DNA from 2 places in the Stenotrophomonas sp. Marseille-Q4652 genome. Region 2 is predicted to be linked to the other one. Evidence: predicted binding sites of a transcription regulator. Region 2 holds the regulator's gene; the other holds the start of a gene.
What was found. The regulator FliA, encoded in region 2, starts transcription of late flagellar genes. The targets are predictions, from matches to a motif close to TAAAGTTTNNCNNNCNNNGGCCGATAA.
Positions count from the first base shown of each region.

Region 1: the regulator FliA is predicted to act here: its motif matches at 4,764-4,790, upstream of LG380_RS15665 (methyl-accepting chemotaxis protein).

Region 1 covers NZ_CAKAKE010000001.1:3,310,735-3,326,051, reverse strand. The annotation lists gene LG380_RS15690 (phosphoglycerate kinase) at 1-19, opposite strand, end outside; gene LG380_RS15865 (hypothetical protein) at 1-411, opposite strand; gene LG380_RS15680 (GNAT family protein) at 479-652, shown strand; gene LG380_RS15675 (DUF3999 family protein) at 656-2,029, opposite strand; gene LG380_RS15670 (DUF2339 domain-containing protein) at 2,026-4,680, opposite strand; gene LG380_RS15665 (methyl-accepting chemotaxis protein) at 4,844-5,920, shown strand; gene gap (type I glyceraldehyde-3-phosphate dehydrogenase) at 5,986-6,990, opposite strand; gene LG380_RS15655 (OmpW family outer membrane protein) at 7,188-7,811, shown strand; gene LG380_RS15650 (S1/P1 nuclease) at 7,914-8,726, shown strand; gene LG380_RS15645 (MBL fold metallo-hydrolase) at 8,740-9,558, shown strand; gene LG380_RS15640 (hypothetical protein) at 9,573-10,130, opposite strand; gene LG380_RS15635 (TonB family protein) at 10,127-11,728, opposite strand; gene LG380_RS15630 (BlaI/MecI/CopY family transcriptional regulator) at 11,718-12,083, opposite strand; gene LG380_RS15625 (flavin reductase family protein) at 12,208-12,762, shown strand; gene LG380_RS15620 (acetyl-CoA hydrolase/transferase C-terminal domain-containing protein) at 12,791-14,749, shown strand; gene LG380_RS15615 (TonB-dependent receptor) at 15,039-15,317, shown strand, end outside.
Region 2 covers NZ_CAKAKE010000001.1:1,051,134-1,066,450, reverse strand. The annotation lists gene LG380_RS04910 (methyl-accepting chemotaxis protein) at 1-1,816, opposite strand, end outside; gene LG380_RS04905 (porin) at 2,000-3,178, opposite strand; gene LG380_RS04900 (chemotaxis protein CheA) at 3,253-5,238, opposite strand; gene LG380_RS04895 (response regulator) at 5,274-5,639, opposite strand; gene LG380_RS04890 (STAS domain-containing protein) at 5,636-5,944, opposite strand; gene LG380_RS04885 (chemotaxis protein CheW) at 6,042-7,199, opposite strand; gene LG380_RS04880 (ParA family protein) at 7,196-7,978, opposite strand; partial or broken gene motD (flagellar motor protein MotD) at 8,101-8,976, opposite strand; gene LG380_RS04870 (flagellar motor protein) at 8,978-9,718, opposite strand; gene LG380_RS04865 (chemotaxis protein CheA) at 9,789-11,642, opposite strand; gene LG380_RS04860 (protein phosphatase CheZ) at 11,647-12,255, opposite strand; gene cheY (chemotaxis response regulator CheY) at 12,255-12,644, opposite strand; gene LG380_RS04850 (RNA polymerase sigma factor FliA) at 12,659-13,405, opposite strand; gene LG380_RS04845 (MinD/ParA family protein) at 13,402-14,286, opposite strand; gene flhF (flagellar biosynthesis protein FlhF) at 14,273-15,317, opposite strand, start outside.

The DNA of each region.
Region 1 (15,317 bases), 2.3 Mb from region 2:
TCATGCGAACGATGGACATGGCAGGATCAGCTCCGCGGGGCGATGGAAACCGGCATTCTCGCCCGCGGCGCCGGCGCGGGCAAACCACGGAGCGACACGATGGACGGTCATCTCGAGCAACCCGAACTGCATACCGACAGGCTGCGCCTGCGTGAATTCCGCATGGACGATGCCCCGGCACTTTTCGCCATCCACAGTGATCGGCAGGTGATGCGCTACTGGAGCTACCCGGCGTGGACCGAGCTGGCGCAGGCCGAGCGCAAGGTCGCCGACATCCTGCGCCAGCGGCGCGAGGACGGGCTGCTGGTGTGGGCGATCTGCGAGGCCGCCAGCGACCGGCTCATCGGCAGTTGCGCAGTATTCGCCATCCGCCACGAGCAGGGTTGCGCCGAGATCGGCTACAGCCTGCACCGCGACTGGCAGGCCGCGGCCTGGCCAGCGAGGCGCTGCGCGCGGTGCTGCGCCACTGTTCGACGGGATGGGCCTGCGCCGGATCGAGGCCGATACCGACCCGCGCAACACGCCCTCCCGGCACCTGCTTGAGAAACTCGGCTTCGTCCACGAAGGCCTGCTGCGCGAGCGCTGGCGGGTCAATGGCGAGCTGTGCGACACCGCGCTGTACGGGCCGCTGCGACGTGACTTCGCTGGTTGAGGCTCAGTTCCCGCCGGGCTGGCCGCGCCCGCCGCGCAGCAGGGCCAGTGCGAAACCGGCCACCACCAGCGCACCGACCACCAGCACCACCCACAGCAGCGCGCTCTTCCAGTCACGCGGCGGCAGGGGCGCTTGGTACGCCGACTCGCCGGCGCGCTCGGTGCCCTGCCCCAGCGTGGCCGCGGCGGGCTGCCACTGCGGCCCATGGCGCCCGCGCAACCCGGCCAGCAACGGTGCCAGCGGCGCCGAGGCCGCAACCTCGGCCGCGCTGCCGGCGACCAGTGCATATGGCGGTTTTCCTTGGGCGAGGAACACCACGCTGCCGGGGCGATAGCCCAGCCGCAGCACCGGTGCCCCGGACACCGCGGCACCCTGCGCCCGCAGCCGCCACTGTCGATCCACCACCGTGGAATCCAGCGGCAGCGGCGGTGACTGCTGCAGCTGGCCCGCTTCGGTCAGGCTCCATGTGTTCCAGCGCGCCGCATGCACCCGCCAGCCGGCAGTGGCCCGATCCTTGCCTCCCGGAGCTTCGCGGCTGGCGAGCTGCCAGGTCGCGGTAGTGTTGGCCGGCATTGCCACGTCGATGCGCTGCACCGGGAAGCGGCCACGCAGCGTGTAGATGAACCCCTTGCGCGGATCGCCCGCAGCGTCGGCACGCAGATCCTGCCATTGCCAGTCGCCGGCTTCGGCCCGGGTGCCCAGCTCGCCGAGCAGGCGGCGCAGCGCCGGGGCGCCATGGCGCTGCAGCGGCACCAGGCGCAGGTAGCGCTGCGAGGTCGCAAGGGCGATGCGGTCCTGGCGCAGCACGCGCCCCTGGTTGCTCGACTGCAGCAGCCGCACCTGCGGATCGATTACCTGCCAGCTGCGCAGGTCGCTGCTGGCTTCCAGCCGGTAACCGACGTCGACGGTGGCGGCGGGATCGGCCCACTCGACCCGCAGCGCGCGCAACTGCGGCGCCTGCGCGCCCAGGTCCACCAGCCACACCGGGTCGGCGCCATCCCCTGCCCCAGCACCGAGGGCGTTGCGGATCGACAGCCGCCCGTCCGCCCCCCGCTGCACCACCACGCTCAGGTCACCGCTGGCGGTGGCGGGCGAGGCCGGCACCACGAACCACGGCAGCTCCACCCGCTGCGCCGGTGTCGCACCGAGTTCGGCAGCCGCCTGCACCGCGCTGGCTACCAGCACCCCGTCTGCATCGACCACGCGCACGTCGCGCAGGTCCGGCCAGTGCGCGGCGGTGTATACCGAGGCATCCAGGGGTACCCGGTAGGCACCGGCATCGGCGCGCGAGAGCTGCAACGGCCACTGCCGGGCGAAGTCATCGGCCGCGAGCGCCATCGATGGCAGCAGGGCAAGCCACAAGAGTTGCCTGATCATGCGGAAGCTTCCTCGTTGGCACCGCCACGGCGCGGCGGTGCAGGTGCCAGCCAGCCCACCAGCGTGCACAGCAGGCCATAGGCAATGAATGCACCGATGCCGAGCAGGTCGCCCAGGTTGCCGCGGTCGACCAGCAGCAGCTTGGCCAGCACCACGCCCATCAGGATCGCGCCGGACAGCCACAAGCCCCACTGGCCACGGCGCGAACCGGATACCCAGCCGGCCACGCCGAGCAGGCTCCAGACCACGGTCAGGCTGGTCTGCGCCAGGCGGCTGCCCAGCAGCGCGTCGCTCCACGGCTCACCACCCCAGTGATGCACGGCGCGCAGCGTCATCACCGTGACCAGCGCCAGCGCGGCCAGCGCCAGACCCACGCGCCAGGCGGAAGCGGACTGGCCGGGCTGGTTCTGCCACAGCCATCGTGCCGCCAGTACCAGCACGGCGACCTGTGCCAGGTCCAGCGGATTGAGCAACGCCACCCACGGCAGCGGCGCGGCCGCGCCACTGCTGGCCAGCGCTGCGAACCACCACAGCGCGAGCACCAGCGCGACGATGCCCTGCAGGTGCGGGCGAAGGCGGACGAAGCACGTGCCCAGCGGTTGGGCCAGCCAGCGCCAGTGGTCCTGGGACAGCACCGCCATCACCAACCACGGCAGCGCCAGCAGCATGCCGACCCAGCCTTCGGCCAGCCCGAAGCGTTCACTTACGTGCAAGGCCAGCAGCGACAGCACGGTTGGCCACAACAGCCACCATGCCAGTTGGACAAGGCCGGCAATGCGCCCCTCGCCCATGCGCAGGCACAGCAAGCTGCGCAGGCCCAGCGCGGCGAACACCGGCCACACCCAGCTCCCATGGCCGGCAAACGGCTGGCCGTAATCGGCGGCCTGCGCGAAGGCCAGCGGGAAGGCCAGCACCAGTGCGGCCAGGGTGGTCAGCGCAAGCGCCGGTGCCGGAGCGCGGCGATGGACTTCCGCGGCCACCCAACCGGTGACGCCCAGCAACAGCAGCAGCCCGTGCAGGCGGCTGCCGGCCGGCATGAAGTTACTGATCTCAAGCGCGATGTTGCCCAGCCACCAGCCCAGGCCCCACACGTACGCTGCGGCCGCCAACCACGCGTGGCTCGCATTGCGGTACAGCCAGGCGGTGGCGAAGCCAGCCAGCGCCACCAGCAGCGCGCCCATGAAGGCGGCATTGGTGATAGCCACGCTGGGCGCAGGCCCGGACGCCACGCCCGAGGCCAGCGCCACTGCGGCCGCCAGCTGCAGCCCGATGCCGGTCCAGCGCGCGAGCCGGTGCCGTTGCAACAGGCCCAGCCACACCAGTCCGGCGCCTTCCAGCGCGAACACCGCGGCGGTGGCGCGCGCCGACAGCGCCAGCGGCACCGCCAGCGTGGCAAAACCGACGGCCAGGATCGCGTTGCCGCGGGCCAGCACCTGGAACCGCTCGCGACGGATCAGCAGCCAGCCCAGCAGCGCGTACAACGCCGCGAGGGCCAGCGCACACAGGGCCAGGGGCATGCGTTCGCCTTCCAGCAATGCGGCCTGCAGCGAGAACGCCACCAGCGGGGTGCCGAACAGCAGCGCGCCATCCACCCGTGCACTGCCCGGGGTGGCGCTGCGCCGGGCGTGCAGCAGCGGCAGCAGCAGGTAGAAGGCGAAGAACAGCAGCAGGAATGGCTCGGTGGAAGCTAACTTGTGCGGCGCGTAGTCGAGCACGCCCCAGACCGTGCCGATGCCCCAGGTAAAAACGAAACCCAGCAGGTTGAGTTCGCGCCACGGCCGCACCCAGGCAATGGCGAACACGCCGGCATTGAGCAGCGCGTAATACGAGAACAGCGAAACGTGGTTGCCGCTGCCATCGGACAGCCATACCGGCGCCATGAACCCGGCCAGCACGCCGAGCACCGCCAGCGTGCGTGATTCCTGCAACACCGCCATCACCGCCAGCCCGGCGATCAGCACCACGCTGATCCCGAAGGCCGGCACCGTCCCGATCAGCCCGTGGTTCCTGCAGGCCGCGAACACGGTCAGCAGCAGCACGCCGATCGCCCCGCCCTGCAGTGCCAGCGCAAAGGTGCGATGGCTATCGCGCTTGCGCCAGGCAAACACCAGGCCGGCCAGTGCGGCGATGCTGATCAGGCTCAGGCGCAGTGCGATCGGCAGGTTCAACCAGCCCTGGTCGCTGGCGTACTTGAGCAGCGCGGCGACACCGGCCAGCAGCACCAGCATGCCGACCTTGACCGGCATGTTGCCCTCGGTGAACCAGCGTCGCGCCGTGCCCAGCAGACGTTGCAGCGGGCCTGGCCGTTCCGGTTGCCGGCGGCTCCGCTCCGCGTGGGGCGGTGGCGTGGCGGCGCCGGCATCCATTTCCCGTGCCTGGACCAGTGGCGATGTGGCGGGCAGCGGCGGCGGCGATACCGGAGCAGGCTGCGCAGGTGCGGGTGCGGGTGCGGGCGGAGGCTGAATCGACGAAGCCACCGTCCAGGCGGCAGGCGGCGCTGCTTCCGGCTGCGGCCGGGCCTGCAACGCGGCAACGTGCTGCTCCAGCAGCTGCACGCGTCGCTTCAGCCCGAGCAGCGAAAAAGCCAGTACGCCCAGCAACACGGGTACGGCGAGTACCGCCAGCGCCACCAACGCAATGATCGATTCCAAACGATGCTTCCCCCGGGTGATGGGTGGCAGGCCGTCCCGGGCCGCCGTCGCCGGCATGCTACCGGAGCGCACCGCCATGCGGCTCAAGTCCGCACGCGGCTGGCCGATGAGGCTGGGTTGGCAGCAAAGAAGCACCCCATCTCCCTTGCCGAGGATGCCCTGCATGACCCTGCCCGCCGCGCCTGCCCAGGCCAGCGTCGATGACCATATCCGTTCCGTGGCCGGCCTCTCGGCCCGCCTGATGGCCCAGTTGCGGCAGTCCCTGCAGCGGATCGAGGAGATCAACCGCACCACCCTGGTGATCTCGATGAACGCCCGCATCGAATCGGCGCGCATCGGCATGGCCGGCCGCGGCTTTGCGGTGATCGCCCAGGAAATGGACAGCCTGTCGCGCAGCGTGGCCGAAGCTACCCGCGAGATCGACCGCAGCGCCGAGACCACCCGCGGCGAAATGCAGGACACGCTGGCACAACTGGAAGACAACGTACGCCGCACCCGGCTGGCCGAGCTGGCGCTGGCCAACATCGACCTGATCGACCGCAACCTCTACGAGCGCAGCTGCGACGTGCGCTGGTGGGCGACCGACGGCGCGGTGGTCGCCGCTGCGCGCCCTGGCGCGACGGCACAGGACGTCGCCCATGCCTCGCGCCGCATGGGCCAGATCCTGGATTCGTACACGGTGTACTTCGACCTTGTGCTGGTCGGCCTGGATGGCCGCGTGATCGCCAATGGGTGCCCCGACCAGTACCACTCCGCCGGCATGGACGTCGGTGACAGCGCATGGTTCGAGGCGGCACGGCGGAACACCAGCGGCGAGCAGTTCGGCTTCCAGGCCGTGCACGCCAGCGAGCTGGCCGGCGGCGAGCGCGTGCTGGTGTACGCCTGCGGCGTACGCGAGGGCGGGCGCATCGATGGCCGCCTGCTCGGCATCCTCGGCATCGTGTTCCGCTGGGATGCGCTGGCGCAGACGGTGGTGCAGCGCACGCCGCTGTCCGAACAGGAATGGACGCGCAGCCGCGTGTGCATCGTCGACGACCGCGGCCTGGTGCTGGCCGACTCGGCCGGGCGCAGCCTGCAGGACGTGATCGACTTCCCCGGGCGCGACGAGCTGCTGCGCCAACCGCGCGGTGCGCAGGTGCTTGAGTACGAAGGGCGAATGCACTGCATCGCGCACGCCGCCTCGCCCGGCTACGAGACCTACCGCACCGGCTGGCACTGCCTGGTGCTGCAGGCGCTCTGAGCCGTCAGCGGCGCAACAAAAAACCCCGGCGTTGCCGGGGCTTTTCGTGATCCAGGAGCAGCGCCTTACTTGGCGGCAACGACCCTGGCCATTTCCAGGCACTTGTTGGAATAGCCCCACTCGTTGTCGTACCAGCTCACCAGCTTGACGAAGGTGCCATCCAGCGCGATGCCGGCCTCGGCGTCGAACACGGAGGTGCAGGTCTCGCCGCGGAAGTCGGTGGCCACGACCTTGTCCTCGGTGTAGCCCAGCACGCCCTTCAGCGTGCCTTCGCTCTGTGCCTTCACCTCGGCGCAGATCTCGGCGTAGGTGGCTTCCTTTTCCAGCTCGACGGTCAGGTCGACCACCGACACGTCCGAGGTCGGGACGCGGAAGCTCATGCCGGTCAGCTTCTTGTTGAGTTCCGGGATCACCACGCCCACGGCCTTGGCCGCGCCGGTGGAGGACGGAATGATGTTTTCCAGGATGCCGCGGCCGCCGCGCCAGTCCTTGTTGGACGGGCCGTCAACGGTCTTCTGGGTCGCGGTGGCAGCGTGCACGGTGGTCATCAGGCCGCGCTTGATGCCCCACTTGTCGTTGATGACCTTGGCCAGCGGGGCCAGGCAGTTGGTGGTGCACGAGGCGTTGGAGATGATCGCCTGGCCAGCGTAGGTCTTGTCGTTGACGCCGTAGACGAACATCGGCGTGTCGTCCTTGGACGGGGCCGACATGATCACCTTCTTCGCGCCGGCATCGATGTGCTTCTGCGCGGTTTCCTTGGTCAGGAACAGGCCAGTGGATTCGATGACGACGTCGGCGCCGACTTCGTCCCACTTCAGGTTGGCCGGATCGCGCTCCTGGGTCAGGCGGATCTTCTTGCCGTTGACCAGCAGGTTGCCGCCGTCCACCGCCACGTCGGCCTTGAAGCGGCCATGCACGGAGTCGTACTTGAGCATGTAGGCCAGGTAATCCGGCTCCAGCAGGTCATTGATCGCCACGATCTCGATGTCGTTGCCGAAATTCTGCACCGCAGAACGCAGCACGTTGCGTCCGATGCGCCCGAAACCGTTGATACCGACCTTGATTGCCATGTTGACAAGCTCCTGCGACCGCACGTTGCGGCGGGGTGGAAAGGGGCCGCCATTCTACCAGCACGTCGCGCACGCCACTTGCATGCCGGGCTGCCCCGCCAGCCGCTGGACGCCGGCGGACCTTTGATCCGGATCAAGGCGCAGGTCTCCGTCGATGCAAAGAATGGCGCCACTTCCAACGCAGCGAGACTGCCCCCATGCGCAAGACCCCCCTGATGCTTTCCGCCCTCGCCCTGGCTGTTTCGGCCGCCGCGCCGGCCATGGCCCAGTCCAAGGGCGACTGGACCATCGGCGCCGGCGTCCACCAGGTCGCCCCCAAGTCGGACAACGGCTCGCTGGCCGGTGGCACCCTGGCCGTGGACGTGGGCAACGACGTCAAGCCGACCATCACCGGTGAGTACTTCATCGCCGACAACCTCGGCATCGAGGTGCTGGCCGCGCTGCCGTTCAAGCACGACATCAACATCGCCGGCCTCGGCCGCGTCGGCAGCACCAAGCACCTGCCGCCGGTGGTCTCGCTGCAGTACCACTTCAACAGCGCGGGCAAGGTTTCGCCGTTCATCGGCGCCGGCCTGAACTACACCACCTTCTTCAGCGAAAGCACCGGCGGCGCACTGGCCGGCAGCAAGCTGAAGCTGGACGACTCGTTTGGCCTGGCCGCCCACGTCGGCCTGGATTTCAATATCTCGCCCAAGGCCGCCATCCGCGTGGACGCCCGCTGGGCCGACATCGATACCGACGTCAGGCTGGATGGTGCCAAGCTGGGCACCGTCAACATCGACCCGCTGGTCTACGGCGCGTCCTACGTCGTCCGCTTCTGAGCCACCCGGCCCAGCCGCGGCAGGTCGCGTTCCCTCGCGCGACCTGCCGCAACCGCCGCAAGCGGCAATCCCGGTGACGGCCCCAGCCGTTAGAATCACCGGATGAAACAGTTCATCCCCCTGCTCTTTGCCGGCGTGATGCTGGCATCCCCCTCTTTCGACGCCCAGGCATGGGGCGGCCAGGGACACCGCCTGGTGGCGCGGATCGCCGACACCCAGCTCACCCCGCAGGCACGCGCCGCGGTGGACGAACTGCTCAAGGGCGAAGCCGACCCGACCCTGTCCGGCATCGCTTCGTGGGCCGACGAGCTGCGCGGCAGCGACCCGGACCTCGGCAAGCGCACGGCCAGCTGGCACTACGTCAACATCGCCGAACACGACTGCCAGTACCTGAAGGAGCGCGACTGCAAGGACGGCGACTGCGTCACCGAGGCGCTGAAGGAGCAGAGCGCGATCCTGGCCGATACCAGCCGTCCGCTGGCCGAGCGCACGCAGGCATTGAAATTCGTCGTGCACTTCACCGGCGACATCCACCAGCCGATGCACGCTGGCTACGCGCACGACAAGGGGGGCAACGAGTTCCAGCTCCACTTCAACGGCCGCGGCACCAACCTGCATTCGCTATGGGACAGCGGCATGGTGTACGACCGCAAGCTCACTGATGACGAGTATCTGAAAGAGCTGCTGGCGCTTCCCGCGCCGGATGCCGCCGAACTCGTGCGTGGCGACCGTGATCCCGAGCTGTGGTCCGAATCGGTCTGCCGCATCGCCATCGCCCCGGGCGTCTACCCGGCACGGCCCGGCACCGTGCCGACCGGCTACGTGTCGCGCCATCGTCCCGTGGTGGAACAGCACCTGCGACTGGCCGGCGACCGCCTGGCGGTCCTGCTCAACGCGCTGCTCGGCCAACCCTGACCGGAGTTACCGCATGTCCGTGGAAGTCGTCCCGTTCTTTCATGCCGGATCCAATACCTTCAGCTACCTGGTTGTTGATCCAGCCAGCAGCAAGGCAGCGGTGATCGATCCGGCACTGGACTACGACCCGGAAACGGACACCCTGGCCAGCACTTCGGCCCAGGCCCTGATCGAGCACGTAAAACAGCACAGTCTGCACGTTGAATGGCTGCTGGAAACCCATGCCCACGCCGACCATGTGTCGGCTTCGCGCTGGCTGCGCAGGCACTGGCCGCAGGCCCGCGTGGCCATTGGCCAGGGCATCACCCAGGTGCAGGCCACCCTGGCCCCGCGCTATGACATGCCCGAAGGCTTCCGCGCCGACGGCTCGCAGTTCGACCACCTGTTCGCCGACAACGAGGCCTTCCAGATCGGCACGCTGCCGGCACGGGTGATCGCGGTGCCCGGCCACACCAGCGACAGCGTGGCCTACCTGGTCGGCGATGCATTGTTCCCGGGCGATTCGATGTTCATGCCCGATGGCGGCACCGCCCGCTGCGACTTCCCCGGTGGCGATGCGGCGCAGCTGTACCGCTCGATCCAGCGGCTGCTGGCGCTGCCCGACCAGACCCGCGTATTCGTCTGCCACGATTACGGCCCGGGCGGTCGCGCGGTGGCCAACGAGACCACCATCGCCGAGCAACGCCGCAACAACATCCACCTGCGCGATGGGGTGGATGAAGCCAGTTTCGTGGCCACCCGCCAGGCCCGCGACGCCACCCTTCCCGCGCCGCGACTGATGGGCCCGTCGATCCGCGCCAACCTGCAGGGCGGCCCGGTCGATCTGGGCTGAGCGCAACGCGCGGGTCAGCGTCCCTGGCTGCGCACCAGCCGCTGCCCGGCGACGATCTCGAAGGTGAAGGCGTACAGCAGGCTGACCGGTAACGGTTCGACGCTGGCGGCCTTCGTACATCCGGCGTCATCGGCCGGCGCGGCGGCTTCGTAGCGGCACAACGCAGCCGGCACGAAACGCCACTGCGCCACCGCCTGGCGCGCGGCCTCGGCCAGCCCCTGGTTCTCAGGCAAGCCCCCGGCACTGCATTCCTCGCGGTCCAGCAGCGGCCAGCTGCGCTCCACCTGCCCCTGCGCATCAAGCACCAGGTGCAGGCAGATCGTGGTGGGCGGCAGGTGCTGCCGGCTTTCGGCCGCATCCCATTCCGGCTCCGGCGCATGGTGTAGACGCGGCATGCGGAAGCCCTCTGCCGCCTGCAGGGTGTAGGCCTGCACGCTGCCGGCTCCGGCGCCGGCCGGTCGGGCGCCCAGCGCGCGGAAGCCGACACTGCCGTCGCGGGTATCGACCACCTGCAGGCGGTCGTGGCCGGCGCAACCGGCCAGCAGCGCGCACAGCACAAGGGCGGCCCTCATTCGCCCGGAGCGTCCAGTTCGAACTGCACCGGGATGCGCAGTGTCGAGGCCACGGGCTTGCCGTCCTTCATTGCAGGCTTGAACGTCCAGTTGCGGGCCGCAGCCACGGTGTTTTCCTCGAACACGCCCTTCGGCTCGGCGCTGACCACGTCGATCCCGCCGGCGCGGCCATCGGCGCCCACTTCCACGTGCAGCACGACCTTGCCGCTGATGCCCTGCTGGAAGGCCCCGCTGGGATAGCGCGGCGGCGGCATCTGTTCGACCACCGGTTCGACATCAACCTTGCTGCCATCGGTGCTGCTGATCGGGGAATGCGGCTTGGGCTTGTGCGCAGGCCTGGCAGCGCCGGATGCCCTGGCCACGGCGTCCACCGGCGTGGCCAGCATCTCCAGCTGGAAGGCACCACCGGCTGGCTGGTCGATGCGCAGGCTCACTGGCTTTCCGAGGCTCGCCGACATCGATGGTTCGGCCACCTGCTTGCCGTCGACGGACAGGGTACCGGCGATGAACACGCCGTCCGCATCGACCGGGCGAGCGGTGAACGTGCCATGCCACTCGTTCGCCTTTGCCGTGTGCACGGTAAAGGCGAACGGCTTGCCGGCCTGGGCCTCGAGTGCGAACTGCTGCTGTTCGCCATCCACGTCCACCTGCAGCTGCACGCGGTAAACGGCTTCGGCGGCCGTTGCCGGCGAGGCCACGCCCGCGGCACCCGCGGGCTTTGCCGCCCAGGCGGCGTACCCCAGCGTGCTGCCCAGGCCGGCGACCAGCGCGGCGGTGACCATCCATTGGTTCGGCTTCGGTGTCGGACGCTTCAACATGGCGATTCGCTCCTTGAGTGGGTGGTGCAACTGCCAGTGGCAACCCACTGGCAACGGGACGGCATCGAACTGCGTCTTGAGCATGGCCTGCGCGTAGCGGCCCCGGGCCCGCGGCCGGGAGCGCAGCACGCGTGCATCGCAGGCCAGTTCCTGGTCGAAGCGGAAGCGGCGCGCGGCAAGGTGGACAAGCGGGTTGAACCAGTACAGGCAACACAGCAGCGCCACCACGGCGTTGGCCTGCAGGTCGCCGCGGGCGATGTGGGTGCGTTCGTGCTGCAGCACCAGGTCCTGCTCGGCTGGCTCGTAGCGGCGCTCGAAATCGCGCGGCAGCACGATCCGAGGCCGCAGCAGGCCGATCGCGGCGGGCAGCCCGGCCACGGCGGCCGCTTCCCAGCAGCCGTCGTTGCGACGACGCAAGACGCCCAGTGCACCGAGGAAGCGGCGCTGCTGCCAGGCCAGCAGGCTCACCATCAGCAACATCCCGGCAATCCAGATCCATCCCAGCACCGCCGCCAACGAGGCCTGCGTCGAAGCGTCCTGGCTGCTTTCGACCAGCACCGTGCGGATCGCCACCACCGCGGCCGTCGCAGTCGTCGTGTCCCGGGCCGGTGCCGGCAGCAGCAGTGCAAGCAGCGTCAGCGGCACGCAGGTCCACAGCGCGTAGGCCGCACCCGCGCCCAGCCAGTGGCGGACCGGGCGGCGCAGCAGCAGCACCAGGAGGATCGCCGCGGTGATGGCGAGGCTGGATACGCCCAGCCAGCGGATCGGTTCACTGGCCATCGTCCAGCTCCCTGATCAGGCGCTTGAGGTCTGCAATGTCCTGCGGCGAAAGCTTGCGGTGCTGGCTGAAGTGGGCCACCAGCGGGGCGACCTTGCCGCCGAACAGGCGCTGCAGCAGTCCTTCGCTCTCCTCCATCACCCATTCCTCGCGGGCCACCCGTGGCGCGTACAGGTAGCGGCGGCCATCCTTTTCTGCGCTGATCGCGCCCTTGTTGAGCAGGCGGTTGAGCAGGGTCTTGATGGTGGCGTCGGCCCAGCCACGACCGGCCAGCCCGGCCACGACCTCCTCGGCAGCCAACGGGTGCCGCTCCCACAGCACTTCCATCACCACGGCTTCGGCTTCGCTGATCTGGATCATCTTTTACACCTGTAAACGATGTTTCGATTACGCATGTAATTGGAGGTGCCGTCAAGCCCTGTGACGGGTCGTTGATCCAGCCGCTGGGAGCATCCGGGCCAGGTCCCGCGGGAGCTCCACCATGTGCTACAGCAAGTCCGACTTTCCGACCAACCAGGTGCGCCGCTTCCTCGAGCCCGGACCGATCGTGCTGGTCTCCTCGGCGTGGAAAGGCCGGCGCAACATCATGACCATGGGCTGGCACATGGTGATGGGCTTCTCGCCGTCACTGGTGGCCACCTACATCTGGGACGAAAACTACAGCCATGAACTGGTCCGACGCAGCGGCGAGTGCGTGATCAATCTCCCCACGGTGGAACTGCTCGACACCGTGGTCGGCATCGGCAACTGCAGTGGCGCGGAGCTCGACAAGTTCGGGCACTTCGGCCTGGATGCCGTGCCCGGCGCGCATGTCGGCGCCCCGTTGATCGCGCAGTGCCACTCCAGTTTCGAATGCCGCCTGCACGATGCAAGCCAGGTACGGCGCCACAACCTTTTCATCTGGGAAGTGGTCAAGGCCCACGTCGCGTCGCGGCCGAAGATCCCGCGCACCGTGCATTACCGCGGCGACGGGCAGTTCATGGTCGCTGGCGACGAGGCATCGCGTCGCAGGCTGTTCAAACCGGAGATGCTGTAATCGCCCCACTCCCCGCAGGAAACCGCGCATGACCGAATACGTGACAGACCTCGACGCCGCCGTTGACTGGCTGCTGCAGCGGGTCGACGGTCCGTTGCGCATCGCCGCGCCGCTGGCGCTGGGCAAGCCGCACCGGCTCGTCAACGCGCTGTATGCGCGCGTCGAAAACGATCCGACGCGGCGATTGCAGCTGTACACCGCCCTGTCGCTGAACCCGCCGCGCGCCGGCGGCGACGGCCTGCAGGCGCGCCTGATGCGGCCCTTCGTCGAGCGCCACTTCGGCAACGACTTCCCGCGCCTGGCCTATGCCGATGCGATCGCCCGCGACCGGCTGCCGCCGCACGTGCAGGTGGAGGAGTTCTACATGCAGTCGGGCGGGTTGCTGGGCTCGAGCCAGGCGCAGCGCGCCTACACCAGCCTCAACTACACCCATGCCGCCGAGGCGGTGGCGCGGCGCGCGCCACACGCCATCGTGCAGAAGGTGGCCCGCCGCGAGGGCAGCACGCGGTTGTCACTGTCATGCAACAACGACCTCACCCAGGATTCGCTCGACGCCATCCACGAGCGCGGTCTGCCACGTCCACTGCTCATTGCCGAGGTCGATCCGCAACTGCCGTGGCTGGGCGGCAGCGCCACGGTGGACGAGGATTTCTTCGACCTGGTGGTGACACCGCCCGGGCCTTACCCGAAGCTTTTCGGCCTGCCGCGGCAGCCGGTGGACGACGTGGACCACGCCATCGGTCTGTACGCGAGTACGCTGGTGCGCGATGGCGGCACCCTGCAGATCGGCATCGGCACGCTGGCCGATGCGCTAAGCCACGCCCTGGTGCTGCGCCATACCGACAACGCGCGCTACCGGCAGATCCTCGACGCGCTGGATCCGACGCTGGCCGACAACCCGCTGGTGCACGAGATCGGTGGCCTGGAGCCATTCGAGACCGGCCTGTACGGCTGCAGCGAGATGCTCAACGAAGGCTTCCGCGTGCTGGTCCAGGCCGGCGTGATCCGGCGCAAGGTGCATGACGACATCGCGCTGATGCGCCGGCTGGCCGACGGCAGCGCCTATACCGCCGACGGCGCGCGGCTGGCCGAGGAAGGCGAGTATCTGCACGGCGCCTTCTACCTGGGCTCGCCGGAGTTCTACGACTGGCTGCGCAACCTGCCCGAAGAGCAGTGCCGGGCCATCGGCATGCGCCGGATCAGCGAGATCAACCAGCTCTACGGCGGCGACGAGGCGCTGGAGCGGCTGCAGCGCCGCGATGCACGTTTCTTCAACTCCTGCATGATGGCCACCGCGCTGGGCGCGGCGGTATCCGACGCACTGGAGGATGGACGCGTGGTGTCAGGGGTCGGCGGGCAATACAACTTCGTCGCCATGGGCCACGCCCTGCCCGGCGCACGCAGCGTGCTGATGTTCCGCGCGGTGCGCGACGGCGGCGGCAACCGCCAGTCGAACGTGCGCTGGAACTACGGCCACACCACCATCCCGCGCCACCTGCGCGACATTTACGTCAACCAGTACGGCATTGCCGACCTGCGCGGCCGCACCGACGAGGACTGCGCGACCGCGATGGCGGCCATCACCGATGCCGCCTTCCAGGACGAGCTGCTGCAGCGTGCCCTCGGGGCGAAGAAGCTGGCCGAAGGCTTCACCGCTCCGCCGCAGTGGCAGCGCAACACCCCGCCCGCGCTGGCAGCATCCCTGGCGCCGTTCCGGCATGACGGCAGCCTGCCCGACTATCCGCTGGGCAGCGACTTCACCGATGTCGAACGGGACCTGCTGCGCGCGCTGACGTGGCTCAGGCAGAACACCGGCAGCCGCAGCCAGAAACTGCGTACCGTGCTGGACGCGCTGGCGCAGCCGCCGGGCGACGGTGATCCGGTCTATCTGGAGCGGATGGGGCTGGGGCAACCGCGTACCTTGGGTGAGCGCATCAACGCGCGCCTGCTGCGCCTGGCCCTCGCCCGGACCGCGCGCCTCTTGTGACGGACCAATACGGGCGATGATTCCGCCAAATTCGGCAAAGTCCATACCCATGACGATTTGTCATGGAAACATCCCATAAACAGGCAAGTACTTTGATGAAAATCACATAATTCCTGGCAAAAGACGGGATTCCGGGACCGGTTGGCACAGTCGCTTATGACAAAAAATCATTAACATCTGGTGAACGAAATCTGACTGCCGGGTTAACGTGAGGATTCCCGGATGCTGCGTCGCCGCACGGCCGTGGCGTCCGGAATATCCGCCTCACTATTCCGGAGAGCACTAGATGATGAGCAACAAAACGCTGCGCAGGGCCTCGCTCAGCGCGGCACTCGCACTCTGCATCGCTGGGCCGCTGTACGCCCAGAGCACCACCGGCAATATCAACGGCAGTGTCCCCGCCGCCAGCGCCAGCAACACCACGGTGCTGATCACCAACAACAGCGGCTTCAGCCGTACCGTGCCGGTCGACGCAGACGGCAACTACCGTGTCAGCAATCTCCCGGTGGGCACCTACACCGTGACCGTGCAGCGAGATGGCCAGGCCATCGGCTCGCGCCAGGTCACC
Region 2 (15,317 bases):
CCGAGTCGTCGATCAGGGTCTTGATCTCCTTGGCGGCACCGGCCGAACGCTGGGCCAGGGTCCGCACCTCCGAGGCGACCACGGCGAAGCCGCGGCCCTGTTCGCCGGCACGGGCGGCTTCCACCGCGGCGTTCAACGCCAGGATGTTGGTCTGGAAGGCGATGCCGTCGATGACCGAGATGATGTCGGCGATCTTCTTCGACGAGGCCTCGATGGCCGACATCGTGGTCACGACCTGGCCCACGACCTGGCCGCCCTGCGAGGCGACGCCTTGCGCGCCGATGGCGAGCTGGTTGGCCTGGCGGGCGTGCTCGGCATTCTGGCGCACGGTGGAGGTGAGTTCCTCCATCGAGGCGGCGGTTTCTTCCAGGTTGGCGGCCTGCTGTTCGGTACGGCGCGACAGATCCGAGTTGCCCGAGGCAATCTCGCCGGCAGCCAGGCTGATGCTGTCGGCCGCGGACTGGATGCGGCCGACGATGGTGGTCAGCTGTGCGACGGTGGCGTTGGCGTCATCACGCATGCGGGCGAACACGCCGTGGAAGTCGCCGTCCATGCGCACGGTGAGGTCGCCGCGGGCGATGGCCTGCAGCAGGGCGGAGACCTCGGCCAGGTTGCCGTCGGTGGTCTCCATCAGCCGGTTGAGCCCGGCCACCATCCCGCCGAATTCGTACTGGAATCGACCCTCGTCACCGCGCTGGCTGAAATCGCCGGCGGCGGCGGCCGTGGCCAGGCGCCGGATTTCGCCGTTGATGGCCGACAGGCTGGCCTTGGTCGCGCCGATGGCCTCGGTGATGGCGGCCTTCTCCCCGGGCAGGCGGTCCATGTCCACCGACAGGTCACCGGCGGCGTAGCGGCGCATGACCTCCACGACCTTGAGCTGGACCGCGATGTGCTGCGATACCAGCGCGTTGGCGCCTTCCACCAGCTGGCCGTACTCGCCCGGGAACCGGGCTGCATCGATGCGGTAGCTGATCTGGCCTTCCTCGTGCATCCGGTTCATTTCGAGCTGGGCGGCGATCACTGCCTGCACCTGCGACTTCATGCGCTGCATGGAGACCAGCAGTTTGCCGACCTCGTCCTGGCGCGAGGTATCCACGCGGGTGTCGAGCCGGCCCTGGGCCACGTCGTCGGCCACGCGCACCGCATCGGCCAGCGGGCGGACGATGGAGCGGGTGATGGCCACGCCCAGCGCGACAGCCAGGCCGAGGATCAGCAGCAGGCCAATGATCACCGCGGCCACCGACTGCTTGTGCACGCGGTTGGACTCGGCGATCACCTTGCCCAGTTCGTCCTGGTTGTACCTGGACATCTCCTTGAGCTGGTCGAACAGCTCGCGGCGGATCTTGCGCGACTCGTCGTCGGAAATCGCGCGGGCGGCGGCGAAGTCGTCGGCGGCAATGGCTTCGGCGATGCGGTCGTTGGCGGCGAAATAGGCTGCGCGCAGCGACTGCATGTTCTCGTACATCGCCTTTTCCTCGGGCGCGTACTCGCTGGGGATGTCGTCGTAGGCCTTCTCGGAGGCCTCGATCACGCCGCGCACATCGGCCAGGCGCTTGCGGTAGTCGGCCAGCCGCTCCTCGTTGCCCTGGAAATTGAGCTGGGCCTGCTCGAAGGTGCGGAACTCGCCGAGCTGGGCGCGCATTTCACCCAGATGCTGCACGGCCGGCATCCAGTTGGTATTGACCTCCTGCATGCGTACGTCGGAAAGCTGCATGCGCCACAGCGAAAACACGCCCAGCATTACCGTCAGTGCGCAGGTGCTGGCAAAGGCCAGCAGCAGCTTGCGGGTGATGGGCAGGTTCTGGAACCACTTCATGATGCTCTCCAAAGGCCAGGGACAACACGCCGCCGCGCTGCCCGGATATCCGCGGCAGGGCTGCGGTCGCAGGTGCTGCTGCGGAGGCGCAAAAAAGAACGCGCCGCTGGATGAGTTAGCGGCGCGCGCTTGACTTTCTTGAAGGTGTGTAGTCCGGCTGGATGCCGGCCGTGGGCGACGGGATCAGAAGTGCAGCTGGGCCCGCAGTTCCAGGGCCCGCGGACGGACGTGGACGGCGCCGCGGCGGGCATCGGCCCACACATGGTTGGCCTGGAACTTGAGGTGGCGGCCCACGTACCAGTTGGCGCCCACGGTCCAGTTGCTTTCGCGCCCACCGGCGATGCCGTCACTGTCCAGGTCGATATGGCTGTAGCGGGCCAGCAGTTCGACCGCACCGGCCTTGCCTTCCGGCCTGGGGTTGGCGATGTTGCCGCCGCTGTAGACACGCGACTCGCCGGTGACCAGCCAGCTGCCGGACAGGTACCAGCCGTCGCTGGCGTAGTTGCCCAGCCCCCCGCGGCGCGAGGTTTCCTGGCGCAGGTATTCGCCCTGCAGCGACCACGGCCCTTCGATCCACAGCGCCTCGATGCCGTGGCGGTCGATGCGGTCGATATTGGCCAGGGTGCCGGAGTCGACCAGGCGCACGCCGGTCAGCGAGACCTCGGGCTTGGCGCGCCAGCGCACGCTGGGCAGCACTTCGACGCCGCGGCCGTTGATCTCCGGGTCGGGCAGCTCGCGGGTGCCGGACAGGCCCAGGTGCAGCACCTGGCCGTCCTGCTTGCGCGGCGTCCACGCCACGCGTGCGGCCATGCTGTTGCCGGGGTTGTTGCCGTGCAGGTCGTCGGCGTACCAGCCGGCGTTGAACAGCCAGCGCGGCTGTTCCAGCGACCAGTCCACGCCGAGGCGGCGGCCCTCGTAGAAGGCCTGGGTGGCGATCGAGTTCTCCATGAACGAGCCGTTGCGGGTGGCCGAGTTGCCCTCGAAGCCGAGCGGCAGTTTCATGTGGCCCACGCGCAGCTTGCCCACGTCGCGACCGAACAGCGCCTTGCTCTCCAGGCGCAGGGTCACGTCCATCCATGTCTCGTTGTGCAGGTCGTAGGCGACCGCGATGTCGTACACGCCCTTGCGCTTGATGTTGAGGCCGAGCTCATGGCGGCGCCAGGCATCATCGTCCTGCAGCCCGGTGCCATCGGCATCGACGCGGTTGAGGTCGTAGGCGATGTTGCCGGTCAGCGAGACCTCGGTGCCGTTGGCCGGGCTCCAGCGCGGCGGCCACAGGCTGGCATCGCTGGACGGGGACTGCGCGAGCGCGCAGGCAGGCGCGGCCAGGCTGGCCACGGCAAGCAGGAAGGAAGACTTCATTGTGGGGGGGCCTTCGTACAGCGGGCGGGGAATTGCGCCACGCCCGGAGGCGTGGCGTCAAACCGCGATGGGGATCACGCCGCTTCGGCGATGCGCAGCGAACGCACCAGGCCACCGATGTCCACGATCAGCGCGACACGGCCGTCGCCGAGGATGGTGGCGCCGGACACGCCACTGATGCGACGGTAGTTGTTCTCGATGTTCTTGACCACGACCTGCTGCTGGCCGACCAGTTCGTCGACTTCCAGCGCGATCTTCTGGCCGTCGCCTTCGACCACCACCACCAGCGGATCGGGGTTGGCGCCTTCGGCACCGTAGGCGTAGTACTCGCGCAGCGACAGGATCGGCAGGTACTCGCCGCGGACGCGCAGCACGCGGCCTTCGCCGGCCATGGTGCGGATGTCCTCTTCCTTGGGCTGCAACGCTTCGAGCACGTAGGCCAGCGGCAGGATCAGCGTCTCGCCACCAACGGACACGGTCATGCCGTCGAGGATGGCCAGGGTCAGCGGCAGGCGGATCAGGGTGCGGGTACCGGCACCGGCGCTGGATTCGATCTGCACCTCGCCACCCAGGGCCTGGATGTTGCGGCGGACCACGTCCATGCCCACGCCACGACCGGACAGGTCGGTGACGGCATCGGCGGTGGAGAAGCCCGGTGCGAAGATCAGGTCCCAGACCTGGGCGTCGGTCGGGTTGTCCGGCACGGCCAGGCCGCGTTCCTGGGCCTTGGCCAGGATCTTGTCGCGGTTCAGGCCGCGCCCGTCGTCGCTGACCTCGATGACGATGTGGCCGCCCTGGTGCGAAGCCGCCAGGGTGATGGTGCCGGTCTCGTCCTTGCCGGCCTGGCAACGCACGTCGGGCATTTCCAGGCCGTGGTCGATGGAGTTGCGGACCAGGTGGACCAGCGGATCGGCGATCTTCTCGATCAGGCCCTTGTCCAGCTCGGTGCCTTCGCCGATGGTGCGCAGGCGCACGTGCTTGCCCAGGCGGGTGGACAGGTCGCGGACCAGACGCGGGAAGCGGCGGAACACGGCGTCCACCGGCAGCATGCGCACGCCGATGACGGCTTCCTGCAGGTCGCGGGTATTGCGTTCGAGCAGGTCCAGGCCGGCGAACAGGCGCTCGGCGTGGACCGGGTCCAGCCCGCCGGAGACCTGCTTGAGCATGGCCTGGGTGATGACCAGCTCGCCGACCAGGTTGATCAGCGCATCGACCTTGTCGACGCTGACGCGGATCGATGTCTCGGCTTCGCTGGACGCAGCGGCGGGAGCGGAAGCTCCACCGGCAGCCGGACGTGCCGCTTCGGCGGGAGCCGGGGCAGCGGCCGGGGCCTGAACGGCCAGGCTCGGCGGCGCGGCGACCGGACGGATCTCCAGTTCGCAGTCGTCCACGACCCAGGCGAAGGTGTCCTCGATCTTGGCGCGCGGGATCCTGCCAACCAGGCCCAGGTCCCAGGCCATGTAGGCCTCGAGCGGGTCCAGGTGGGCGAACTCGGGCAGCTTCTCCAGGCGCGAGGCGACCTGCAGCGAGCCCAGGCTTTCCAGTTCGCGGATGATGCGCAGCGGATCATTGCCGCTCATGAACAGGCCGGGCGCCGGGGTGAAGCCGATCTGCCAGCCTTCCGGCTCGGGCTCGGCGGCTGCGGCGGCGGCCGGGGCGGCGCTGGTGGCCTTGCCCGACAGCACCGCTTCCAGGCGTTCCTTCACCGCGCGCACCGATTCGGGGTCGGCCGGCTGGCCGTGTTCGGCTTCGCGCAGCAGGGCGCGCAGTACGTCCACCGAGGCCAGCATGGCGTCGACCGCGGCGCTTTCCAGTGCACGCTTGCCGGCGCGCAGCTCGTCGAGCAGGGTTTCCAGCACGTGGGTGAGGCCGGCAATGGCATCGAAGCCGAAGGTGCCGGCGCCGCCCTTGATCGAATGCGCGGCGCGGAAAACCGAGTTGATGGTTTCGGCATCGTGCTGGCCGTCTTCCATCGCGAGCAGACCGGCTTCCATGGCGTCCAGTCCTTCGCGGCTTTCCTCGAAGAAGGTGGCGTGGAAACGTTGCAGGTCCATACTCATTGGCGCGCTATCCGATCGTTTTTGCGGTGGGGGTATCAGCCCAGGACTTTCTGGACGGTGGCGACCAGCTGTTCCGGGTTGAACGGCTTGACCAGCCAGCCGGTGGCACCGGCGGCCTTGCCTTCGGACTTCTTGTCGGCGGCCGACTCGGTGGTCAGCATCAGCATCGGGGTGAACTTGTAGTCCGGCAGCTGGCGCAGCTCGCGGATCAGCGAGATGCCGTCCATGTTCGGCATGTTGACGTCGGTGACCACCGCGTTGAACTTCGCGCCCTTGGCGCGACCGAGCGCAACGGCGCCGTCTTCGGCTTCTTCGACGGAAAAACCGGCCGAGGTGAGGGCGAATGAGACCATCTGGCGCATCGACGCCGAGTCGTCCACCACCAAGATACGTGCGCTCATGCAGCGTTCTCCACAGATTTCAGGTTGTCAGTAGTTGCGTCCAGGCCCAGGGCCTGGGTAACGCCAAGCAGGCGCGCGGCGTCGCGGAAGGTATCGGTGCAACCGTCGAAGCCGGTGGCGTGGCCAGCCTTGCGGCGGGCCTCGACGAAGGCGCACAGCAGCTGCATTGCCGCGGTGTGGATACGACCGACCTGGCTGGCATCCACGCGCAGCAGGCCCTCGTGTTCCAGGTGGGCGGCAAGTTGTTGTTTCAGCTCGGTGCTGGTCTCGATTCCGAGATCCTGACCCAGTGCCACAGTGCTCATCATTGCTCCGGACGAACGGTTCTAGGTCTGATAACGGCGCTTTCGTGGAAAGCTTTAGGGCTTGGTGCCAGGTTCTTTCCTGTCGCCCGCGGGCCGCTCAGTGCAGCAGCACGCTGGCGTCGAGCAGGATCATCGGCCGGGAGCCGAGCCGTGCCACGCCGCGGAACAGGTCATTGGAGATCTGGCAGATGCGCGCTGTATCCGGCGGTTCGATCTGCGAGTCGGTGAGGTTGGCCACGTCCTCGACCGCGGACACCTTCAGGCCCAGGGCTTCGCCGTCCTCTTCCAGGACGACGATGCGGGTGAGGGCATCGTCCTCCACCGGCACGCCGCCGAGGCGGATTCCCAGGTCGATGACCGGGACCACCTGGCCGCGCAGGTTCATGATGCCCAGCGTGGCCGGCGGCGTGCCGCGCAGCGGCAGCAGCGGCACCGGCAGCACCACTTCCTGCACCTTCAGCAGCTCCAGCGCATAGGGCTGGGCGCCGCAGCGCAGCCGCAGCCAGCGGGTGGTGCGTTCGGAGGCGCGGCGGTTGTGGTGCGGCGAGCTGGCGATGCGGGCCTGGGCCTGCAGCTCGTTCCAGGCGGCGTTGGTGGACGGCGGTGGAACGGGGCGGGAGGCTTGGGGCATGGGAGCCGGCGCTCGGATCGGGGCGGGGGCGGGTGCAGTGGGAGCCGCAGGTGCCGGCGGCAGACCCGGTGCCCGGGCAACGGCTGGCGTAACCGGTGTCTGGGTGACGGGAGCGGCGGGAGCAGGTGCAGGTGCCAGCGGTGGCTCAACGGCGGTGGCGGCTTCGGCGACCGGGCTGCCGGCTCCGATGGCCCCGGTGATGGTGGCCAGCTGCGGCTCCGTGACTTCTGCGGCCCCTCCGGGCACTTGAGCGACCTCATTCACCTCAGCGGCTTTAATCGTTCCCACCGCTTCAACCGCGTCTTCGTCTTCGACTTCGGCTGCCGCTTCCCCCTCGACGGCCTCGATCACCGCACCGTCGCTGGTGGCTTCTTCGGCCGCGTCATCGGTTTCCGCGGCGCAGGCCTCAGCGGCCACGCATGCTGCCTCGACGACATCGGCCCCAACGGCCACGGCATCGTCTGCGGCGGCTGCCGTGTCTTCGAAGTGGGCAGTTGCGTCAGCCGCTGCGGTCGCTTGGCTGGTTGCAGTCGGGTCTTGGTGTTGGCTGGCGGCGGCGCTGGACGGGATCGCATCCAGCAGCAGCTCCTCCAGGTAGTCGTCGAGTACGTCGGTGGGGTTCATGCAGCCTGCTCCAGGCACAGTGCGTCTTCGGCCAGGATCCATTCCAGGGCGCGGCGGTAGGCGGACAGGCCACGGCCCGGGTATTCACCGGCCACGGCCGCCACGGTCAGCGCCGAAGGGTTGCAGATGCGGGTGTCGACCGGGATCGCGTCTTCCCAGACGCGCTCGCCGTAGAGGTCCTGCATCTTCTTCAGGGTTTCGTTGCCGACGCGGGTGCGGCGGTCGAACAGCGTGGGCAGGATCGACACCGGCAGCGGACGGCGGCGCGAACGCTCGACCATCTCCGCGGTGCGGACCATGCCGGCCAGGCCGTGCAGGGCCAGCGGCTCGGCCTGGGTCGGGATGACCAGGCGGTGCGCGGCAGCCAGCGCGTTGATCATCAGCAGGCCCAGGGTGGGGGCGCAGTCCAGCAGGATGTAGTCGTGGCCGCCGGCGTGGCGGGTCAGTGCGTTCTGCAGGGCCAGGCCCAGGCCCGGCTGGCTGGCACTGCGGCGTTCCAGCGTGGCCAGTGCGGCCTGCGCGCAGATGAAGTCCAGCCCCGGGATCGCGCTGGGATTGGCCAGCGTGGCCAGTGCGGCCGGCGACTCGGCGAACAGGTCCAGCACGCCGCGCGGCGGCGGATCGACCGGGACGCCGAAGGCGCGGGTGAGTGAGGAGTGCGGGTCCAGGTCGATCAGCAGCACGCGCTTGCCCTGGGCGGCCAGGTTGCGGCCCAGCGCCAGGGTGGTGGTGGTCTTGCCGACGCCGCCTTTCTGGTTGGCAATGGCCCAGATGCGCATCAGGGAGCTCCTTCAATGGTCGTCGCCGCGGGCGCGCCTTCGATCGGGGCCGGCCGCACCGGGGCGATGGCCGCGGGCCTGGCCACGTTGTTGACAGGACGGGTAGCGGGCGCCGGCAGCGCGGCCGGGGCCGCACCGGCGGTCACCTTCGCGTCGCTGCCGGGGAATACCGGATCGGCCGCGTCGGCGAGGATGATCACCATCACCCGGCGGTTGCGGTTGCGGCCTTCCAGGCTGTCATTGGCATCGCGCGGGCGGAATTCGCCGTAGCCGACCATCGCCAGCCGGTCGGGGCGGATGCCCTGGTCGGCGAACAGGTGGACCACGGAGGCCGCGCGCGCGGCCGACAGCTCCCAGTTGGACGGGAACTGCGCGGTGGCGATCGGCACGTTGTCGGTGTGACCTTCCACGCGCACGCCGTTGGGTGCGTCGACCAGCACCTGGGCCAGCTTGGACAGGGTCTGGCGTGCGTGCGCATCGAGCGCGGCCGAGCCGGTGCCGAACAGGATGTCGCTGTTGATCTCGACCTCGATCCACAGCTCGGTGCGGCGCACGGTGATCATGCCGCGGTCGATCAGCGGCGCCAGTGCGGCGGTGAGCTGGCCGGCAATGCGGCCCAGCTGGCGCTCGGCGCGCTGCAGCTGCTCCTGGTTGTGCATCGACACCGGCATGCGCATGTGCGAGGCCATCGACGGCAGCTGGGTCTGGTCGCTGAGCACGGTGTTGCTGGCCAGGTTGGGCGAGTGGATCGCCGACGGGCTGTCATGCCCGCCACCCTGCAGCTGCAGGTTGCCGACGGGCACCTGGGTGACCGTGCGCGGCGCACCACCGAAGGCGGCGGTCAGTGCGTCGGCCATCACGCGGTACTTGCCCTCGTTGACCGAGGAGATGGCGTACATCACCACGAAGAAGGCAAGCAGCAACGTCATCAGGTCGGCGTAGGGGATCGCCCACGCCTCGTGATTGGTGTGCTCTTCGTGGTGCCTGCGACGTGCCATGTCAGTCCAGGAACCCGGACAGGTTGTTCTCGATGTTGCGCGGGTTCTCGCCGTGGGCGATCGAGATCAGGCCCTCGATGAACATCTCGCGCTCGCGCGTGGTGCCGGCGATCACGCCCTTGAGCTTGGCGGCGATCGGCAGGAACAGCAGGTTGGCCGAGGCGATGCCGTAGATGGTCGCGGTGAACGCGGCGGCGATACCGTGGCCGAGCTTGCTCGGGTCGGCGAGGTTCTTCATCACCGCGATCAGGCCCAGCACCGCGCCGATGATGCCCAGCGTCGGCGCATAGATGCCCATGCCCTCGAACACCTTGGTCGCGGCCAGGTTCCGCTGTTCTTCCGAGCCCAGTTCGATCTCCATCATGCGGCGGATGGCTTCCGGCTCGACGCCGTCGACCAGCAGCTGCAGGCCCTTGCGCACGAACGGATCGTCCTGAGCCTCGACATGGGCCTCCAGGCCCAGCAGGCCCTGGCGGCGGGCAATCGTGCTCCACTCGACGATCTGCTCGATCAGCCGCCTGCGGTTGCTTGCCGGCGGACGGATCACCCACGGCACGATCCGGAACGCGTGGCGGAAGATCGCCGGCGAGGTGTGGACCAGGATCGCGGCGAGGGTGCCGATGATCACGATCACGAACGCGGCCGGCGACCACAGCGAGGACAGGCCGGCGCCCTTGAGGATGCTGCCGCCGACCAACGAGGCCAGCGCGAGGAAAAGTCCGATGAGGCTGAGTCTGTCCATGTATCGGGGTATCGGCAGATGTGAAGAAAAATTGAGACCCCGGCATGCCGGCGTCCCTTCGTGGCGCCCCTCAGTCGGAGGAGCGCAGGCCGTCCACGTCCAGGATCAGGGCCATGCGGCCGTCGCCGATCAGGGTGGCGCCGGCATAGCCCTTGAGGCCGCGGAGGGCGCGCGGCAGCGGCTTGATCACCACTTCCTCGCGGCCACGCACCTGGTCCACGACCAGGCCGAAGCGGGCTTCGCCGGCCTGCAGCACCACGATGGTCAGCAGCGGGGTCTGCACCGCATCCACGCTCAACCAGCGGCGCAGGTCCACCAGCGGCAACGTGTGTGACTTGCGGTCGAGCACAGCGCGGCCGTCGAACCAGCCCAGCGCGGTACTGGGCGCATGCAGCACCTCGACCACGCGGGCCAGCGGCAGGGCGTAGACGTCCTCGCCGGCCTGCACCAGCAGGGTCGGCAGGATCGCCAGGGTCAGCGGCACGCGGATCAGGAAGCGGCTGCCACGGCCGAGTTCGGACTGGATCTGGATCTGTCCGCTCAGCTCGCGGATGCGCGACTGCACCACGTCCATGCCGACGCCGCGGCCGGAGATGTCGGTGACTTCCTGCTTGGTCGAGAAACCGGGCAGGAACACCAGGTGCAGGCACTCCTCGCTGCTCAGGCGGGCGGCGGCTTCCGGATCGAGCAGCCCCTTCTCGCGCGCCTTGGCACGCAGCCGTTCCGGGTCGATGCCGGCGCCGTCGTCCTGCACCTCGATGCTGACGTAGTCACCTTCCTGCTGCGCCGACAGGCGCACGTGGCCGCTGGGCGGCTTGCCGGAGGCTTCGCGCAGGTCCGGCATCTCGATGCCGTGGTCGATGGCGTTGCGCACCAGGTGCACCAGCGGATCGGCCAGGGCCTCGACCAGGTTGCGGTCCAGCTCGGTGTCAGCGCCGATCAGCTCCAGCTCCACTTCCTTCTTCAGGTTGCGGGCCACGTCGCGGGCGACCTTGGGGAAGCGCGAGAACACCTTGCCCACCGGCTGCATGCGGGTGCGCATGACCGCCGACTGCAGGCGCGCGGTGGCGATGTCCAGCGTGGACACGGCGCGGTCCAGTTCCTCGTCCTTGAGCCGGGAGCGCAGGGTCTTGAGGCGGTTGCGCGAGAGCACCAGCTCGCCAATCAGGTTGACGATGGCGTCCAGGCGCTTGGTGTCCACGCGCACGGTGTGCTCGGCCTCGGCGGCCGGCTTGGCTGCGGGCTTGGACACCGGTGCCGGGGTGGCGCGCGGGGCAGGCACGGGCGCCGGCGCCGGGACCGCCGCCAGCGGCTTGGCGCCGGGCGCGGCACCGCCGTGCAGCTGGTCAAGCAGTGCCTCGAATTCGTCGTCGGTGATCATGTCACCGCCCGCGGCAGGCGCCGGGGCGGCCGGCTTGGCACTGGGCGGGGCCTTGCCATGCAGCTGGTCGAGCAGGGCCTCGAACTCGTCGTCGGTGATCAGGTCGCTGCTCGACGACGCGGCCGGCGCGGGCGCGGCAGCCACCGGCTGCGGTGCGGCCGGTGCGGCGTTGACGTCGAACTGGGCGATCAGTTCCGGTGGCGCGTGTTCGGGTTCGGTGCCGGCGGAGACGGCGTCGAGCATGGCCTGCAGCCAGTCCAGCGACTGCTGGGCGGCATCGAAGTGATGCGCCTGCAGTTCCGCCTGGCCGGAGCGGGCCATGCCCAGGGTTTCCTCGGCGGCGTGGCACAGCCCGACCATGGCATGGATGCCAAGGAAGCCGGCACCCCCCTTGAGCGTGTGGAAGCCGCGGAATACCGCGTTGAGCTGTTCGCTGTCCTGTGGCGCCTGTTCCAGCGACACCAGCTGTTCGCCGAGGCGATCCAGGATCTCCTGGGCCTCGACGATGAAATCGGCGGCAATGTCGTCGGGTACGGCGCTCATGTCGTTACAACCCCAGGTCGGAAAGCAGGTCGTCGGCGTCGTGCTGCGACACCGCGTGGCGGTCCAGGCCGCCGACGGCGGGACCGGCAAGGCCGGCCTTGCCGGCTTCTTCCTTGCGCGGCGGCAGGCCGAGTTCGCCGAAGCCCTCGTGCACGCGGCGCACGATGCCCACGACGCGGCGGATGATCTGGCCGGTCAGGTCCTGGTAGCTCTGTGCCAGCGCCATCTCGGTCAGGTTGTGGCGGATCTGGTCGACAAGGTGGCCCTGGTCCTCGCTCAGGCCGCCGTCGCGCAGCTGGCCGGCGAGGGTGCGGCACTGTTCGGCCAGGTCCAGGGTGCGGTGGGTGGCCTGTTCGGTCATCGCCACCACGTGGTCCAGGCGCGCGCAGGCATCGTCCAGCTCGCCGCTGTCGGTCGGCAGGCGCGGCAGTTCGCCCAGCGCCTGGCCCAGCTCGCGGGCCAGCCGGCTCAGGCCGGCCATCATCGGCTGCTGGCGCAGGGCGGCCAGCGCGTCGATCTGCTCGCGCCAGGCGGCTTCGTCGCCGTTTTCCAGGGCAGCCAGCGCATCCTGCAGCCGGCCGATCAGGGCGGATCTGTGGTCGGCGGCGTTCATCAGGCGCCTGCCAGCCGCTCGAAGATCTTGCCCAGCTTCTCTTCCAGCACCTGGGCGGTGAACGGCTTGATGATGTAGCCGTTCACGCCGTTCTGGGCGGCCTCGATGATCTGCTCGCGCTTGGCTTCGGCCGTGACCATCAGCACCGGCAGGGTCTTCAGGGCGTCGTCGGCGCGGATCGCCTTGAGCAGCTCGATGCCGGTCATGCCCGGCATGTTCCAGTCGGTGACCACGAAGTCGAACGGCTGGCTGTGCAGCAGGGCCAGGGCGGCATTGCCGTCCTCGGCTTCAGCGGTGTTGTTGAAGCCCAGGTCGCCCAGCAGGTTCTTGACGATGCGCCGCATCGTCGAGAAGTCGTCCACGATCAGGACCCGCATGTTCTTGTTCAAATCTGATTCCTCGTTCAATGGTCCTCGAGGCCGGCATCGGCCGCCTCGAAAATCTTCAGTCGGCCACGCAGGCGGAGCACTGCCTGGCCGTGGATCTGGCACACGCGCGATTCGCTGACGCCGAGCACGGCGCCGATTTCCTTCAGGTTCAACTCCTGCTCGTAGTACAGCGACAGCACCAGCTGTTCGCGTTCGGGCAGGTGGCTGATCGCCTCGGACAGGGCGCTGCCGAACTGGCTGCGCTCCAGCAACTGCTGCGGGTTGGGGCCACCGCGGGCGATGGTGTCCAGCTCGCCGTGGTCCTCGACGCGCGATTCCAGGCTCAGCACCTGGCCGCGTGCGGCGTCTTCCATAAGCCGCTGGTATTCGGACAGCGGCATGTCCATCGCGGCGGCCACCTCGGTGGCGCTGGCGGCACGGCCGGTTTCCTGCTCGAGCCGGCGGATGGTGGCGGCGGCGTCACGGGCACGGCGGTGCACCGAGCGCGGCACCCAGTCGCCACGGCGGATCTCGTCGATCATCGAGCCGCGGATGCGGATCGAGGCATAGGTCTCGAACGAGGCGCCCTGGTCGGCGTCGTAGCTGCGCGAGGCCTCGATCAGGCCCATCATGCCGGCCTGCACCAGGTCGTCGATCTCCACGCTCGCCGGCAGGCGTGCGGCCAGGTGGTGGGCGATGCGGCGGACCAGGTCACCGTGCTGGGTGATGCACTCGGTGGCGCTGCAACGCTGCACCTCGCGGTACTGGGCGGCGGCCTTCATGCCGTCACCCCGCGATGGATGATGCGCTCCAGGAAGAACTCGATGCCGCCACGCGCTTCGGTCGGCGGCTGCCAGCGCGCGGTGCGGGCAGCCATTTCCTTGATCGCCATCGACGCGGGCGCGGCGGGATACGCCTTCACCACCGGCTGCTGGCGCTGCACGGACAGCCGCAGCCAGTCGTCCTGCGGTACTGCGCCCAGGTAGTTGAGCGATACGTCGGCGAGGAATTTCTCGCACACGCGGACCAGCTTGTCGTAGAGCATGCGGCCCTCCTGCGGGTCGCGGACCATGTTGGCCACCACCTGGATGCGGTCCACCCCGCGCTCGCGCGAGAGCACCTTGATCAAGGCGTAGGCGTCGGTGATCGAGGCCGGCTCGTCGCAAACCACCACCACGGTGTCCTGCGCGGCCTGGCAGAAGGTCAGCACGCTGTCGGTGATGCCGGCGGCGGTGTCGATGATGAGGATCTCGACCTCGCGCTCCAGCTCGGAGATCACGTCGACCAGGCCGGCGTGCTCGGCGCGACCAAGGTCGGCCATGTGCCGGCGACCGGAAGCGGCGGGGATCACCAGCAGGCCGGCGGGGCCTTCGATGATCACTTCCTCCAGCGTGCAGCGGCCGGCGACCAGGTCAGCCAGGTTGAAGCGCGGCTGCAGGCCAAGGATCACGTCAACGTTGGCCAGGCCGAGGTCGGCGTCCAGAAGCAGCGTCTTCTTGCCCAGCTCGGCCAGGGCCACGGCCAGGTTGGCGGCGATGTTGCTCTTGCCCACGCCGCCCTTGCCGCCGGTGATGGCGATGCTGCGCACGGCTCCGAGCGGCTGCCGGCGCGTGGCCGACAACGGGAAGGTGGTGGTCAGCTTGGCGTACTCACGCGACTGCATGGTTGAACTCCGGGTTGCAGGGCATATCGGCAGCGCGGCGCAAATCTTCAAGGCGAAGTACGAGGTTGGCGGCGCTGGCGCGATGCAGGTCGTCCGGTACGTCCTGGCCGTCGGTCACCCAGGTGATCGGCAGGCGGTGGTCGACCGCGATCGACAGGGCGCTGCCGAAGCGGCTGGTCTCGTCCAGCTTGGTCAGCACCAGGCCCTGCGGGTTGGCCGCACCGAAGCGACGCACCACCTCGTCCATGTCCTGGAAGCTGGTGTTGGCCGGCAGCACCAGCTGGGTGCTGACGTGGCCGGAGGCACGCAGCCACTGCAGCTGGGCAGCCAGGCCGCGGTCACGCTGGCCCAGGCCGGCGGTATCGATCAGCACCAGCTTGTAGTCGGCCAGGCGGTTCAGAAGCTGGCTCAGGTTGGTACCGCTGTTGGCCTCGTGCACGGCAATGCCCAGGGAGCGGCCAAAGCCGTACAGCTGCTCACGGGCACCGATGCGCTGGGTGTCGGTGGTGACCAGGGCCACGTCGCGGGCGGCATGGGCTTCGGCGAAGCGCGAGGCCAGCTTGGCGATGGTCGTGGTCTTGCCGGCGCCGGTCGGGCCGACCAGGGCGAACACGCCACCGGCTTCGATCGGGTCGACCGGGGTGATCGGCAGGCGGCGCGAGACCAGGCCCAGCATCAGGCCGCGGGCACGGTGCAGTTCGGTGTCGGCCGGGATTTCCATGGCCACGTCGCGGGCCAGGCCGGCGTCGAAGCCATACTCGTCCATCAGGTCCATGGCCTGGGCACGCACCGGGCAGCCACGCAGGCGCTCGTCGGTGAAGCGGCTCATCTCGCGCTCGATCATCTGGCGCATGACCGTCAGCTCCTTGCGCATGGCGGCCAGCTGGCCGTCTTCGCGGGGGGCCGGCACCGCGCTCAGGGTCGGGGCGGCAGTGCGTGCGTCAGCCGGGGCCTGCTCGATGGCCGGCGAGGGCGCTGCCACCGGGGTCGGCTCGACGAACGGGCGCTGCGGAGCTTCCGCGGCACGTTCG